DNA from 2 places in the Sporosarcina sp. CAU 1771 genome. Region 2 is predicted to be linked to the other one. Evidence: riboswitches for the same ligand, from Rfam matches in the RefSeq annotation. Region 2 holds a riboswitch; the other holds the start of a gene.

Region 1 (8,025 bases), on a different contig from region 2:
TTACGGTAAGGACCGTTGTGTGCTAAGCGTATACTTAAATACCAATCCTGGTGACCCCCAACAATTGAACGGTGGTTGGAAGATTCATTTAAAGAATGGATTTAAGCGTATCGATGAGTATTTAACGGCTTCTAAAGATGAAAAAGAGGTCAAAGCATTTAACACACTTAGGAAAAAAGTAGAAGAAAAAGTGGAGAGTAATCTGAATAACCTTAGTAAAAGTGTTGTGATTTTTGGGGCTGTTGAGCCTGAATTATGGTCAGTTCATTATGTACAAGTTCCTGTAAAAACAAGTTTTCACTGGGAAAACCTGCCGATGACAGAAGAAATGGAATATATGTACAAAGCTTACCCAGAAGCGGGTATTGTTTTACCAAGTTTTGGGGAGGTGCGCATTTTAGATACAGCAATGGGAGCTGTTAAAGAGGAACTTACTTACGAATTCGACTCAAACGTAGAAGGATGGAGGGTACGGAAAATAGATTCTGCAAATCATGATGGGGGAAGGAAAGATAGTGCGAGGCCTGCTTTAGAGCCCCGCCCTAGAAGTAATATAAAAGGATTTTATAAAGGAATGGAAAAAGTTATCGAAAAGTTAAAGAATGAACGTGGCTGGCAAGAAATCCACGTAACCGGAGAAACCGAGCTAGCCAACGCCTTTGCCGAAACATTACGAGAAAAACCAGCTAGTTGTCTATATAAAAACCTAAATAAAAGCAAAGCGAGCGATGTCATTCACCAGGTGTTCGAAAAATAAATTTAGTGCCTCTGTGCACCACACAACTTCGACACGATTCGGAATTGAGTCGAAGTTGTGTGGTGCACAGGCATCTTTTTTAGTTATCTCAAGTAATTGTTACTAAAAGTACCAGATACCCAATGAATTCAATGAGAACCTGGTAACTGGGCAATACGGTCACGTTCGCTTGCAGTGAGTTCAAAGTCAAAAATATCTAAACTTTGGGCTTGGCGATCTATATGATGAGACTTAGGAATGACGATCACATCACGTTCAATTTGGTAGCGTAACACAACTTGTGCGTATGTTTTTCCGTACGGGTTACCGATTTCTTCTAGTACCTGCTTGGCATTTTCATCGATACCGCCTAATGGAGACCATGCCACAGTTGCAATGTCACTCTTTTTATTATAGTCAATTAATTCTTCATTCCAGTTACCGACTTGGGATTTAATTTGATTAACCGCTGGTGGCACGCTGCCATTTTCAAGAATTATATCCAGATGTTCTTTTTTAAAGTTAGAAACACCGATTGACTTAAACACTCCGCGATTATGGTAGTCTTCTAAAATACGCCACGCTTCCAGGATTTCAGCATGATCATCCCATGGATTATGGATAAGGAATAAATCAATATAGTCCGTTTGTAATTTCTCTAAGCTTTTCTCAATTTCAGCATGGGCCCAGTCTGTACCACCGAAACCTTCGAATGTATTGAGCTTCGTCGTGATAAAAAATTCTTCACGTGGCAGGGAAGATTTCTTTATCCCTTGTCCAAGAACTTCTTCATTCCTATATTTTTGAGCAGAGTCAAAATGACGGTAGCCGTTTTCAATGGCCCAGTCAATTTCCTCCGTGTCTCCTCTTAAAGCACCTGCGTATTGATTTCCCTCTTTACCATACGTATTTGTCCCACTTCCGACGATTGGAATGTCAATGCCATTATTTAATGTTAGATCCTTCATCTTAACCCCTCCTATACTATAGTTCTAACCTTACTCATACTAAAGTAAGGAAGCAATCTATTTGTTCAGTCAATAAATGATAACAAGGGCACCCAAACGTTATTTATCAAAAGAAAAAGGGTATACTTACATAGGTACAGTAAAGGAGGTTTTTTCATGGATCGAGTGAAATTGATTAATCTTTATGGTCAAGGTATTACTGATTGTGAAACAAGCCCTTTTGAAATGCTTGAAACCTTCCATATTCGAAGCGAGTTGCATCAGTTACCGCTAACGAAAGAAGAAAAAAAGATGGTAGCTTCCTACGATATGAAATTATTAAGTAATGCTGAACAAGTTTTTGAGCACACGAGTAAAGCCTATGACTTTTCGACATCCAAAGAGACCATGGACGAATGGTGGTGGCATTTAGATTTACTACTAAATGGTGAAATTCTATTCAATGCCACTTCTCTTTATGATGATGTGATTTAACACCGATTCCTTTTTTAGTGCCCGCCACTAATTTAATGCCTGTGCACCACACAACTTCAACACAATTTTGAATTGTGTCTAAATTGTGTGGTGCACAGGCATCTTTTCACAATTCATTTTTCTTAACCTTTTTGATAACGAACGTTTGATATTTTTCTTGTACTACCGGTAAATGGAAATGACCATACGCACTCGTACTAAGTGGACAGATTTGTTTCGTAATCACGTTACAAAGGTAAACAAAAATAAAACATCAAGATGGGAGGATAAGCAATGGCGAACGTAAATTATTGCCTGTGCACCACACAACTTCCAAACGATTTTGAATCGTTTCTAAATTGTGTGGTGCACAGGCATCCAAAAGTGCGAAATAACCAACCAAGGACTGTCCGAAAAAGCAGCATATCCGCCCGGTTGGACGTGGAAAGCGTGCCTCTGCAGTAAGCTATTCTGAATTCGGTTTTGCACCACACAACTCCAATTATTTGAAAGTGCGCAAATGGTACAATAGAAGATAGAGAAATTGTACATAAACGAGGTGCGGAAACATTGAGATTGAATCAGTATATTAGTTCTTCGGGATTTTGTTCTAGAAGACAAGCGGAGCGATACATTACTGCTGAAAAAGTTCTAGTGAATGGCGAGATTGCGCATCATGTTTATTTTGTTCAAGATAATGATCAGGTCGAAGTAGATGGTCATAAAATCAAGAAAAATTCTAAAGATATTTATATAATGCTCAATAAACCAAGCGGGATTACTTGCACAGCCTCTCCTAACATTGCTAATAACATTATTGACTTTGTATCCTATCCTGAACGCATATTTCCAGTTGGACGTTTAGATAAAGAAACTGAAGGTCTGATTTTATTAACAAATGACGGAAGCGTTGTAAATAAGTTAATGAAAGAAGAAAATAACAATGAAAAAGAATACATTGTAACAGTCAATAAAAAAATCACCGATACGCTTATAGTAGGGTTATCAAACGGTGTAGATATTTACAATCCAAGAAAAAAAGGCTATACACGAACAAATCCATGCCCTGTACTTCAGCTGGATGCGTATACGTTTCGCATCGTGCTTTCACAAGGATTGAATCGACAAATCCGGAGAATGTGCAGACGTTTTCAATATACAGTTACTCATTTACAAAGAATTCGAATCAAGCACATTCAACTGGGTTCATTAGAACGCGGTCAATGGCGTCACTTGACTAAAGAGGAAATAGCTGGGCTTGATTGAGTGCGCCTGTGCAAGATACAACTTAGACACGATTCAAAATTGTCTAGAAGTTGTGTGGTGCACAGGCATCTTATTGGGTTTTCACAACACTGCACCACACATAATTCGACCTATTAGTGGAAGACTATGTTTTTGTGGAGGTGTATAAATGGATGAAAAAGCAAATCTTACTTGGTGGCAATTATCTCTAATTGGGATTGGCAGCATGATTGGCACAGGGTTTTTCCTAGCATCAAGTATAGCGATTCAAATGACGGGTCCTTCAGTCATCTTGGCTTTTATCATGGCTGGAAGTGCTACATATATCGTTTTTGAAGCACTCGCAAAAATGTCCGTAAAAGATCCCCAGAAAGGATCTTTTCGTACCTATGCCAAAAAAACATATGGGCGTTGGGCTGGTTTTAGCAGTGGTTGGGTGTACTGGAGTTCAGGAATGTTAATCATTGGTAGCCAACTTACTGCTATTTCGCTACTCTCTAGATTTTGGTTCCCTACAGTTAAATTGTGGATATTCACATCCATTTATGCCGTTTGCGGTCTGATTGTCCTCTTTATTGGCGCGAAAGCGTTTGGAAAATTAGAAAGCGTATTTGCTGTTATGAAAATTGCCGGGATTTTTATGTTTATTGTCATTGCAGTCTTAGCACTTATAGGGGTACTCGACGGAAATCTAAAGGAAGGCATTCCTCAATCTGTCGGCGAGTTTTTCCCAAAAGGAATCATCGGGTTTTGGAGCGCACTAACCTTCGCCTTTTATGCGTATGGAGGAATCGAACTAATGGGCGTAATGGCTATCCATCTTAAAAATAAGGACGATGCTCCCAAGTCTGGAAAAGTACTGTTAGGGCTACTTGGCATCGTTTACGTTTCCGCCCTTTCGTTAGCGCTACTACTGCTGCCATACGATAAGTTCAGGGAAAATAAAAGCCCATTTGTTGAAGCTTTGTTGGGTGTGAGTCATATCGAGTTTTTTCCACATGTATTTACTGCTGTCATTATTATTGCGGGGTTTTCAGCGATGTCAGCATCCCTATTTGCGGTAACAACAATCCTTCAAACACTATCAGAAGATGGAGATGCCCCAAAGATATTTAGCAAACAAACGAAAATGAAATTAGAAATGCCACTACCTGCAGTTTCATTAACATCTATCGGACTTGTTCTTTCTATTGTTACCTCTTTAGTATTGCCTGATAAAGTGTTTGAATATATAACGACAGCCGCCGCATTGATGCTTCTTTATAATTGGCTTTTAATTTTAGTGATGTATCACAAATTAATTGAGCCAACTAGAATCGATAAAGTAAAGAGAATGATTGGTATCATTTTAGTCGCTTTGTCCGTTAGTGGTACACTTTTTCATCAAACAAGTCGTCCTGGTTTCTTGATCAGCTTAGGATTCCTTACAGTTATCGGAATGATCGTCTTGTCGTTACGAAATAAATGGAAGAACGAAACCACTCAAAATACAGTTTGATACGCTTGGTACCCAAAGTATACGCCAAATCCAATCATAAATAAGGAAGATATAATGGAAATCACCTTCAACAGCCTAATCGATACTAATTTGCGAGCACCACTAGATATCATGGCGATGATTGTATCCCATAAGAGGACGCCTCCTATAATGGCCACACTATTGATGATTAATTGATAACCTGAAAAATTTCCAGCATTCTCTGCTAGAATCGAACCGTAGATCCCTAGCCAAAAAAGAATGGATAGCGGATTTAACAATGCAATCAAAAAACCTGAGAATAGGGAACGTCTGAGACGAACTTCCTTACCGAATTTTAGCAACAATGTAATTTTATGTATCGAAAGTAAACTCTCTACCCCCGTATAGATTAGAACAAAGCAACCAAACAACCAAAGTATTATTTTTACAAGCGGGAACTCAATCATTTGGCCAATTCCCAAGTAGACCATGATCATATATAGAACGTCGGCCGTTAAAGCACCCATACCTAACATCCATGCATGAAAAAACCCGTTTTTAATACCTGTATCCAGCATCGCGGCATTGACTGGACCGATTGGCGCAGCTAAAGATACACCTAAAATCATATAGGCAGCTATCGAGTTCATAACACAGGCCTCCCGAAAAAGAACTTCTTTGCATCCTATTCTTGAGGAGTACCTTGTACAACCAAATCAAAAATTAATGCCTGTGCACCACACAACTTCTAGACAATTTTGAATCGTGTCTAAGTTGTGTGGTGCACAGGCATCTTTTGCTAGTCAACTATACCTTTAAACTTTTACTTTCCAATTCTCTCGAATGAAAGGCGCTCTTCCAGATTGCTCTTTAAAGTTCGAATACTTTTCTGGGTTTTTACGATAATAACCTTGGTGGTAATCCTCTGCGGGATAGAAAGTTTTCGCTTCAACAATCTCTGTAACAATCGGCTTATCAAAACGCCCACTATTAATTAGTTCTTCTTTGGATTGTTCTGCAATTTCTTTTTGTTGCGCATTATGATAAATGATTTCTGTACGATATGAGGATCCCCGACTACCAAATTGTCCGCCTGCATCCGTCGGATCAATTTGTTGCCAATATAATTCTACAAGCTTCTTGTATGGATAGATGGCTGGGTCATATGTAATTTGCACAGCTTCCGTATGTCCCGTAACACCAGCACACACTTCTTCATACGTTGGATTTTCAGTGACACCGCCAATATAACCAGAAATAACCTTTTCTATGCCCGGTTGTGTATCAAACGGTTGAACCATACACCAAAAACACCCTCCCGCAAATGTTGCAACTTCATAATTATTATTAGTCATAAAAATCCTCCTTAGTTTGATGTTTTATAGTACTGACACAATTTCTTTGAAAATAAAAAACGACCTCTTAATAAAAATTAGACGTCACCGCATAATAAGTATTGCGTGCAAAACCTCTTATCTCACGGATTTAGTACTAGAACTGCTGAAATTGGCACCGTTTAAACAAAGCTCAATGGTTGATGAGGCTTCACTGGGTCAGTCCCTCCGCCTCTCTTTATAACAATTTTTAACTATGCTTTTGTGTCGTTCAGTTCATCGTCGTATATTCATACTAGTCTTCATATTCATACTAGTCCCTATATTCCGCCTTGTCAATGGGGTTAGTGATTGGTGACAGTCACCAAACACTAGGGTTGAAGTTTTTCACACTATCATTACAACTTGAATAAGCTATCGAAATCTAATGCCTGTTCACCACACAACTTAGACACGATTCTAAATCGTTCCCGAATTGTGTGGTGCACAGGCATTTTTAATTTTCCAAACTTTTCCCAATATAAAACTGTCGATGAAGTTCGCGTACTTGCTTAGCGAGTTCAGGTACAGGACCGTCTAGCTCAGTATCACGGATAACTTCTTGAATCGGCAAACTACGCACACGCGACTGCGTAACATCCACCCCAAACTCGGTCAACCACTCCACCAGTTGCTCAGACGAACTAACGAAAGCGATACGACCTAAACCTGCCCAACCATGAGCAGCAGCGCACATCGGACAATGTTCTCCCGAAGTATAGACCGTCGCCATCTTTCTATCTTCCAACGTCATGTTCTCCGCCGCCCAGCGCACCAAAGCAAATTCTGGATGCTTCGTATGATCTCCGTCACCAACATGGTTGCGCTCTTCCTTAAGCACCTTACCGTCGGCCGATACAAGGACTGAACCAAATGGTTGGTCCCCGTTTTCCAATGCAATCCTCGCTAGTTCAATGCACCGCTCAAGATGCTTCAAATCTGTATCATTTAACACAATAATCCTCCTTATTCTGTATTAAATATTCATGCCTTTTTACACCACACAGGCATCTTCTTAAATCTCTTCCAAATCACTCACTAACAGAATTTTACTATCTAGATCTGTCATTTTCTCTGTATATTCGAAAGCTAACTCTTTAAACTTCACGCTCTCATCGGCTTGCCCTAATACGTGGGAAGGTCTTGCAGCAGCCTCATAGCCGTATCCAATATAAAACGGAGCAAGATCCGCATCTACACTCACTGATATACATCGTTTCGCATACTTCAAAGCATTCTCTCCTTCGCCTGCCACCGCGTAAACTCGTGAAAGTTGCCAATAGCCTACAGAGAAATTCTTTTCCGTACATTCTTCTGCTTGCGTCCAATACCAGAACGAACTATGACAAAGGTGAATCATCTGTTCTTGATCTTCAGGTGATCTCGTTTCTTTGTCTAGAAAATCCCATACTTGATTAAAGCATATTGCTGCTAACTGTCTATGGGAAAAGACTGGAGTTTCGGTTTCTTTCATTTTAACGAATACCTCACTTTAATTGATGATTTTTACACTTTCATGCCTGTGCACCACACAACTTAGAAACTATTCGAAATCGTGTCGAAGTTGTGTGGTGCACAGGCATCCTAAAATCTATGAAAACTTGATCCGACAATGGGAGCAATTGGCGATGCTTACACTGACTACATTTAATCAGTGGTTTTTGACAAATTGGCTTTTGCCATTCTAAAGCACAAGCTGGTGTATAGCCATTTGTCCCTTTTTTCGACTCCCAACGAAGTGCGTAGACATCTTGTCTCCCTTGGAATAAACCTCTCAAAAGATTGACTTTC
Region 2 (9,184 bases):
CAGTTCCGTAAAGGAGAACCAGGTTTAATTTCAGCAACTTTGAAACCTCTTTTTGGCGACAAAATGACTGGACCTTGGGGCACTTTAGTTGATGTACTTGCGGTATTTGCAACTTCTTTTGGAGTTGCCACAACTCTCGGCTTCGGAGCCGTTCAGATTAACGCAGGTCTTAATTACTTGTTCGGCGTTGAAATTGGTATAACCTCCCAGTTTTTCATCATCGCCGCTGTAACCGTATTATTCTTAATATCCGCGTGGTCGGGATTAAGTAAAGGAATTAAATACTTATCCAACACGAACTTGATACTCGCACTTATTCTTCTTGGATTCGTTGTTGTATTGGGTCCTACTTTGTTAATATTCAACATCTTTACAGATACTCTTGGCAGTTACTTATCAAACATTGTTCAAATGAGTTTACGTACTGCACCTCTCAATTCAACGGATAGGGAATGGCTGGATGGCTGGACGATTTTTTACTGGGCTTGGTGGGTTTCATGGGCTCCGTTTGTCAGCATGTTCATCGCCCGTGTTTCAAAAGGGAGAACAATTCGTGAATTTATGATTGGTGTACTTGTTGCACCTACTCTTCTTGGTGCATTTTGGTTTTCAGCATTTGGGTCAACGGCAATTGACATTCAAAAAAATGGAATCGTTGATCTTACGACTTCCTCAACAGAATTAACAATCTTTGAGATGTTTAAAACTATGCCTTTAGGTTTTGTTATATCAATTTTCGCTATTTTGCTAATCTCTTCTTTCTTTATTACTTCTGCAGATTCAGCAACTTTCGTTCTTGGTATGCAGTCAACGAATGGGTCGTTAACTCCACCTAATAGTGTGAAGCTCATTTGGGGAGTTATTCAATCTACAATTGCTTTAATCTTACTCTCTGTGAACGGACTCACGGCATTACAAAATACAATCATTATAGCTGCACTGCCGTTCTCGTTTATTATGCTTCTCATTATTGTCTCATTATTAAAGGCATTAAAAGCAGAAGCCAAAGCTATGAAATTAAAAAGATAAACAAACAATTGAACACAAAAGAGCCGCCAAAGAATATTTTCTTTGACGGCTCTTTTTCGTTTGAATATTTATTATACGTTAACTGGAACTGCTTTCTCAATCGCTTGTGTAAGATCTGCAATGATATCTTCCGTTGCTTCAAGACCAACTGAAAGACGAATTAAGTCTTCTGTAACTCCAGACTTTTCAAGATCTTCTGCACTCAATTGTTGGTGTGTTGTAGAAGCTGGATGAATAATAAGTGATTTTGCATCGCCAACGTTTGCAACGTGGGACCAAATCTTCACATTATCAATCACTTTACGACCTTCTTCACGTCCACCTTTAATTCCAAAGTTCACAATTGAACCAAAACCATTTTTCAAATATTTCTTTCCTAATTCGTAAGATGCATGTTCTTCAAGACCATTGTACGTAACCCACTCAACAGATGGATGATCTTTTAGGAATTTAACAACTTCAAGAGCATTGTCATTGTGCTTCGGTATGCGTAAGTGAAGTGTTTCAAGTCCTTGCAAGAAGTTAAATGCGCTGTCCGGATTTAAACATGGTCCGAAATCACGTAATAATTGCACTCGAAGTTTCGTAGCAAACGCTGCGCCTGCTGTATCAATCCCGTAACGTAGACCGTGATAAGTTGTATCAGGCTCTGTAAAACCAGGGAACCTTCCTTGCGTCCAGTCAAATGTTCCTGCGTCTACTGCAATTCCACCGATTGTAGTACCATGCCCACCAATCCACTTTGTAGCCGAGTGAATAACAACGTCTGCACCAAATTCGATTGGATTTGAACCGTATGGTGACGGGAACGTGTTATCGATTAGAAGTGGAAGTCCATTTTCATGTGCAACTTTTGCTACAGCTTCAATATCTAACACATTTAGACTTGGGTTGCCCACTGTTTCAGCAAAAAATCCTTTTGTTTTGTCTGTAATTGCTGCACGGAAGTTTTCTGGGTCTGTTGAATCTACGAACTTCACATTAATGCCATACTTTGGAAGAGTGACAGCGAATAAGTTAAATGTACCACCGTATAAATTCTCGGCTGCTACGATTTCATCGCCAGCACCCGCAATATTCAAAATGGAAAAAGCAATTGCAGCCATTCCAGAAGATAATGCAACTGCTGCTGATCCACCTTCTAGTAAAGCAACGCGTTGTTCAAATACATCTACAGTCGGATTCGTGATTCTAGAATAAATATTGCCTGCTTTCTGTAGTGCGAAAACGCCTTGCGCATGCTCTGTATCAGGAAACACAAAAGATGTCGTTCTATGAATTGGAACTGCGCGTGATCCTGTTACTGGATCCGGCACTTGGCCACCATGTAAAAGTTGAGTTTCAGGTTGTAAGTTTGTCATTTTATATTACCTCCAAGTTTTTTTTGATGGAAACGCGGTGATGTAGGAGGCTTTATTTTCTTTTAGCGGTAATTAACTATTCGCTAAAAGAAAATAAAAATAACCCCCTTCGCTTAAGAAGAGGGTTATGCTTTCGCTTATTCCTCCCCTTATCTTTCAGACCGTTCGCACGAGTCTGTAGGAAGTAGCACCTTTGCAAGTTGGTCGTTTGCTGGTTGCTGGGCATCGCAGGGCCTATTCCCTCCGCCGCTCTTGATAAGAGTGTGAACTATTCAGTTTTCCATCTTGTTACACAGTATAATACCGAACTGAATACAAAGTCAAGCCCTTTGTTGAAATATTTATATTATTCATTTTCCTTGAACACTTTTTTAAGAACAGCAACAATAAAATCAAAGTCTTCATCCGTGCAGGATAGCGGTGGGCTTAATGCAACAATATTATTAAAGCCGGCAACTGTATCTCCGTTTCTTCCCACGATTAGCCCGTTTGCTTTACAATCACCCATAATTTTAGCAACTCGCTCATTTGTAGCAGGTTCTCTTGTGTCTTTATTTTCTACCAGCTCGATTCCTAATAGGAACCCGAGTCCACGAATTTCTCCTACATACGGATGATCATTTAAAGGTTCCAACTCTTTTAGAAGCCTTTCCCCAAGTTCAGTAGAACGCTCAAAAAGGTTTTCCCTTTCCATAATTTCAATATTCTTTAGTGCTACTGCGCAAGCAGCTGGATTTCCACCAAATGTATTCACATGGCGGAAATGACTATTTTCTTCGCCCGTATCAAATTTCTCGTAGATGTCTTTTCGAACCGCTGTTACAGACAAAGGTAAATAAGCGCTCGTCAATCCCTTTGCCATCGTAACGATATCTGGCTTGAGGTTATAATGCTGATGAGCAAATGCTTTACCCGTTCGCCCGAAACCACAGATTACCTCATCTACAATTAGTAAAACACCATGACGTTTACAAATCTCTTGTACTTTTTCGAGATAAATTGGATGAGGGATTAAAATACCTCCACCTGTTATGATAGGCTCTAAAATAATCCCAGCGATTGTTTCTTTTTGCTCCCAAATAATCTTCTCTTCAAATTCTTGTGCTCGCTGAATATTGTATTCTTCTATTGATTGACCAGCAGGTTTTCGGTAATTATCTGGTGGAGCAACATGTAAGAAACCAGGTGCAAGCGGTTCGTATTTATATTTCCTCAGCGCTTGACCAGTTGCTGCCAAAGCTCCCATAGAACTACCGTGATACGCACGATAACGGGAAATGAATTTATAACGGGAAGATTCTCCGTTTTGCTGATGGTATTGACGAACCAACTTAAACGCTACTTCATTCGCGTCCGAACCACTGTTTGAATAGATTATTTTATAATCATCACCAAGCATCTCACTCAACTTTTGAGCTAACTCAATCGCTGGTCCATGACTTTGTATCATCGATGCATATGGAAGTTTCTTCATCTGCTCATAGGCAGCTAATGCTAATTCTTCCCTACCATATCCAACGTTTACAGCCCATAATCCAGACATGCCATCCAAATAACGATTTCCTTTGTGATCTGTAATCCATGCGCCTTCTCCACTCTCGATAATCATCGGGCGCTTCGTTTCATCATAGGAAGAAATGTGATGCCATACATTCGCACGGTCCTTCTCAGCAATTTCATCAACTTGATTATTCAAAACTGTCATGTGTAGTACTCCCCTTCTCTTTTAAAATAATTAGCCCCTAAAAACAATTCACTCGATTAACTTTTTGTCCATTAATAAAGAAAAAAAGTTGGCAACGCTTACTCCCCAAATCTTCCGAAATTTCAATCCGTTATGTTACGTTCTTCTTAGTTGACTCTATTAAAATCTAACTTCATACTATTACTTTACAGACTATTCATTTAGTTGTCATTTGACATAGTGTCAAATGATTGGATGATTATTTCAACACTTAGGAGGCATATCACATAATGAACGATATTAAATTAGACGTTCAAGCTGTTTTAACTCGTGATTCATTCAAAACTGCAAAACTAGTAGCCGGATTCAACGGCATAGACAGAACCGTAAAGTGGTCTCACATTTTAGAAACCAATGAATTTAATTCGCTTATAAACGGTGGCGAGTTAATTTTAACAACAGGAGTTGGATTGCAACACGATCTCTCATCTCAATTAGAGTATGTGAAAAACCTCATCGAAAAGGGCGTTGCTTGCCTGTGTATAGAAATAGGTACGTTCGTGAAAAAAATATCGCCTGAAGTTATTGAGTTGGCCAACCAACAAAAATTTCCAATCATTATCTTTGAAGAAATCGTAAAATTCGTTGATATTACTCAGGATCTGCATTCATTTATCATTAATCAACATCATGAAATGCTATCCCAATTAGACAAACTCTCCAGGAAGTTTATCGATCTTTCTCTCTCGCATAATGGCATTTTAAAAATTCTTCAAGAGTTGCATGAACATTTTGGAAGTAATGTATTTTTTATTAGTGAAAGTAAAAAACCTTACTACTACCCGACAGAAATAAAGCAGATAGAAATTCCTTTGCGCGCATACATTCAGAACGAGCTTCCAGAAAATGCTGAACAGAAAATATTTCCATTAGGTGAGGATCTATTTGCACTTATGCCAGTTCGAGTGCTAGGACAAATATGGGGATATTTGTGTTTACAAACCAAACATCCGGTTGCAAATGAATTTTTGTTTTTAATTTTGGATCGGGCAGCGCTTGCAATCGCTCAAATTTTACTTCGAAATCAAACCATAGAAGAGCGCAAACAAAACTTGGAAGATAAATTTGTTCGAACGATCGTTAGCGGTAGAGAATATGAACAAGATGACTTGCACTCATACTTACCTCCTCCTAGCCGCAATATGCACTTCAGAATGTTTATCATTCAATTAAACTCTCAAGAGTTCAATTTTAGCGAAGAAGAGTGGGACGAAGTTAAACTTCAACGTTCTATGATAGTTCGCTCACTTTTTAAGCAACAAGGATTTTTTCCAACTGTTTCTGCAAGAAGAAACGAAATTGTTGTTATTGCTTCATTCATTGCTGCTGATTACCTGAAAAAAGATCATAGTAGGTTTTTGCAAATCCAACAAACCGTTCTTCAAATGAAAGCTTCTAATTTCATTCAAGGAAGTTCTTGTAAATTCGGTATCAGTATGGTGTACACGAACGTTTCTGACATACCCAGAAGTTATGATGAGGCTCGTAAAGTACTAGAACTACATGACTCAGGAATACTGCAAAGTGACTTCTATGAAAAAGCTGGCATTTACAGACTCCTACTTCCATTAAAAGAAGCCAATCTGCTTGAAATTTATTGCAAATCCTACTTAGATGAAGTTTTTGAATATGACCGAAAAATGGGCGCAAATCTCTTTGAAACACTTAGTGTACTTCTTGAATGCAGTGGCTCTAAAAAAGAAACTTCCGACCGTTTATTTATCGTAAGACAAACACTCTATCACCGAATCGACCGTCTTGAATCGATTCTTGGTAAAGACTTTATGGAACCTGCAAACCGGATTGCTCTTGAAGTAGCCATCCATGCGCATCAACTAATAACTTTCTCCGATTAAATAGTTAGCGACATAACCAATTACATTTAACTGTAATTAATTATGCCGCTTTTCTTAATTTGAACGAGGATCCATAATATCCCTAATCGCATTACTTAACATGTAAAATCCTAATACCATAAATGTAATTGCAATCCCCGGTGCGTATGTATACCAAGGCGCACTCGTTAAGTACGCTTGAGAGTCTCTCAGCATACGTCCCCAGCTCGGATCAGGTGGTTGAACACCTAAACCTAAGTAACTCAGACTCGCTTCCGCTAACATTGCAATCGCAAAGCTGACAGATCCTGCAACGATGAGTGGTGAAGAAACGTTCGGAAGTATATGTCTAAACATAATACTAAACGGCTTCACACCTACTAGTTTCGCAGAAAGAACATATTCCATTTCTTTGTGTTGCACAAATCCGCTTCGAGCAACCCTTGAAATCCCAGGAATTGCAATGATGCCGAGAGCAATTGACGTATTCACCATTCCTGGTCCGAATACCGCTACAAGCATTAACGCTAAAATAATACCTGGGAATGCCATTAATGCATCCATCAACCTCATAAAAACTTCATCAATCCATCCGCCGACATATCCAGCAATACCACCAATGAGGGTTCCAAAGACGAGTCCAATGCTAACGGTTACTCCACCAACAAAGAACGCAGTCTGAGCCCCCTTCATGATTCTACTAAATATATCTCGGCCAAATTCGTCTGTCCCAAACCAATGCACAGCACTTGGGGCATTTAATTTATTCGCGATGCTCATTCCATTCACGTCATGCGGTGTATAGAAAAAACTAACAAGCATTAATAATAGAAAAGACGAAACGATTAGGAGGCCCAGAATTAAATTAATATTTTTGCCATGCTTCATTAATGATTTCATGTTGACCTCCTTATGACATACGTATTCGGGGATCGAGAACCGAATATAAAATGTCTACCAAAAAGTTTATAAATACGACTACGATTGTAATGTACATAACGATTCCTTGAACGAGTGGAAAATCACGGTAACTAATTGAAGTGATCAATAACTTTCCTAGTCCAGGAAGTCCAAATACTTGTTCTACAATAATTGTTCCTGCGACAACTTCAGCAGCTATTAGTCCGAATATCGTTAGTATTGGAATCATAGAATTTCGAAGCACATGCTTATAAATTACTAAATTATCTTTAATTCCTTTACTCCGAAGTGTTCGAACATAGTCAAGTCTGAACTGCTCTAGAATTGCATTCCTTACATAGCGAAACTTAACCGCAATTTGAGGGATAGCAATCGTCAAAGCTGGTAATATTAAGGATCCCATTGCTCCTGAGATACTTTTCGACCACGGTGTATACCCACTTACAGAAAGAAAACTAAAGTTCATCCCAACATAGAGAATTAATAGCATACCTAACCAAAATGAAGGGATTGCCATCCCTACTTGCGTAGCAGTTGATAAGACAACATCACTTAGCTTATCTTGTCTTCTAGCAACAAATATCCCAAGTGGAATGGCAACGATAACTACAATTGAAAGCGAGATAACCGCTAATGAAATCGTAACCGGAAGCCGATCTATTATTAATTCGGATACTGGTTTTGAAAAGCGAATTGATTGACCTAAATCACCCGTAAGTAATCCACCCATCCAGTCAAAATATTGAATATGAAGGGGTTGGTCTAACCCAAGTTGGGCTTTTAATGTTTCGACTTGTGCTTCGTCGGCATCCGGTCCCAACATTATGCGAATTGGGTCTCCAGGTAGTACTTGGAATACCGCAAATGTAATTAGAGACACCAATGCTATCGTAACAACAAACAATAAAATTCTTCGAATGATATAAGCCATGTTTTCGGTTCCTTTCTACTTAGTAAATCTCACTTCCGACATATCGTGGAACCAGAATGGATATGCCTTTTGACCTTCTAAGTCTTTATTTAGTGCCCAAATAATTTGGTAATCTGCAATGTAAACTGCTGCTGAATCTTCAGCTAGAATTTCTTGTGCGCGTTGGTACAATTTAATTTGCTCATCTACATTTGTTTCTAATAGTACGTCTGTCATTACTTGGTCGAATTCTTCATTTTTGAACTGATGGAAGTTTTCCGTTTCGTTTGTTGACATATAATCGTTTAGGATTTCATATGCCGATGGTCTTCCAGTTATATCGATCGTAGACATATCATAATCTCTTCCACGGTAGATTCTCTCTAACCAAATACCCCATTCAATTACTTCAATTTCAACATCAATACCAATGTCTTTTAGGTTCTCAACAGTTACTTGCGCGATATCCGCATACATCGAGTTGTGAGATGATACTGACATCGTCGTTTTAAATCCATCTGGATATCCCGCTTCTGCTAGTAATCCTTTTGCTTTTTCAATGTCTCTGTCATACATATTCTCTAGACCAGGCTTGTGATACTCACCCATTGCAGGGCTCATATTAGAACCTATACGCGTTGCATATCCTGAATAGACAGAATCGATGATGTCTTGTTTGTTTACAGCAATATTAATTGCCTGACGCACTTTTACATCATTAAATGGTTCTCTTTGATTGTTAAATAGAATTACTAATGAAGAGTTGTTGTCTTGTTGATTGATCGTAAAATCGCCTTCTACTTCAGGAATTCTATGTGCTTGGATACCTGTTAAATCTACTTCTTTTCCTTGAAGAGCCATAAGTGCACCTTGGTCATCCGATTGGAATACAAATGTCACTTTGTCTAAATAAGGTAACCCTTCTTTCCAGTATTCCGTGTGCTTCTCCATTACTAAATCTGCACTTGGGCTGTAACTAACAAACTTAAATGGCCCCGTTCCGATCGGGTGATTGTTATGTTCGCTGTCATTAGACGCCGGAATAATTGCTGATTGTAAAGGTGTTAATGAATATAAAAAGTTTGAGTTCGGTTCTGTAAGTTTAAATACAACTGTGTTCGCCTCTGGAGACTCAACCGATTCAACTTTGTCAAATATAGATGATAGTGGCTCACCACTTGTCGTTCCCATTAGACGGTCAAATGTATAAAGAACATCTTCAACAGTAACCAATTCACCATTGTGGAATTTCACATCGTCTTTAATCGTAAACGTATACGTTAGACCATCATCCGACAATACATATTCTTTAGCGATTGCAGGCTCTAGCGTTCCATCTGTTTGTGGAGCAAATAAACCATCAAACATATTTAAAATCATTTGG

Evidence for each region. Region 2 has a riboswitch for S-adenosylmethionine ahead of ACXYMX_RS13720 (O-acetylhomoserine aminocarboxypropyltransferase/cysteine synthase family protein). Riboswitches for the same ligand answer to the same signal wherever they lie in the genome.
Region 1: linked by a shared signal. The riboswitch ahead of msrA (peptide-methionine (S)-S-oxide reductase MsrA) and the one ahead of ACXYMX_RS13720 (O-acetylhomoserine aminocarboxypropyltransferase/cysteine synthase family protein) in region 2 are both predicted to bind S-adenosylmethionine.

The regions. Positions count from the first base shown of each region.
Region 1 is NZ_JBTLRN010000018.1:55,286-63,310, forward strand. Features, by position in the region: gene ACXYMX_RS12075 (VLRF1 family aeRF1-type release factor) at 1-757, shown strand, start outside; gene ACXYMX_RS12080 (aldo/keto reductase family protein) at 886-1,704, opposite strand; gene ACXYMX_RS12085 (hypothetical protein) at 1,861-2,178, shown strand; gene ACXYMX_RS12090 (pseudouridine synthase) at 2,728-3,423, shown strand; gene ACXYMX_RS12095 (amino acid permease) at 3,572-4,900, shown strand; gene ACXYMX_RS12100 (LysE family transporter) at 4,885-5,511, opposite strand; gene msrA (peptide-methionine (S)-S-oxide reductase MsrA) at 5,677-6,216, opposite strand; SAM riboswitch class I at 6,331-6,442, opposite strand; gene ACXYMX_RS12110 (nucleoside deaminase) at 6,692-7,189, opposite strand; gene ACXYMX_RS12115 (hypothetical protein) at 7,250-7,708, opposite strand; gene ACXYMX_RS12120 (TOTE conflict system archaeo-eukaryotic primase domain-containing protein) at 7,749-8,025, opposite strand, start outside.
Region 2 is NZ_JBTLRN010000023.1:45,214-54,397, reverse strand. Features, by position in the region: gene ACXYMX_RS13725 (BCCT family transporter) at 1-1,029, shown strand, start outside; gene ACXYMX_RS13720 (O-acetylhomoserine aminocarboxypropyltransferase/cysteine synthase family protein) at 1,101-2,390, opposite strand; SAM riboswitch class I at 2,537-2,652, opposite strand; gene ACXYMX_RS13715 (aminotransferase) at 2,737-4,095, opposite strand; gene ACXYMX_RS13710 (PucR family transcriptional regulator) at 4,365-5,990, shown strand; gene ACXYMX_RS13705 (ABC transporter permease) at 6,045-6,869, opposite strand; gene ACXYMX_RS13700 (ABC transporter permease) at 6,880-7,821, opposite strand; gene ACXYMX_RS13695 (ABC transporter substrate-binding protein) at 7,837-9,184, opposite strand, start outside.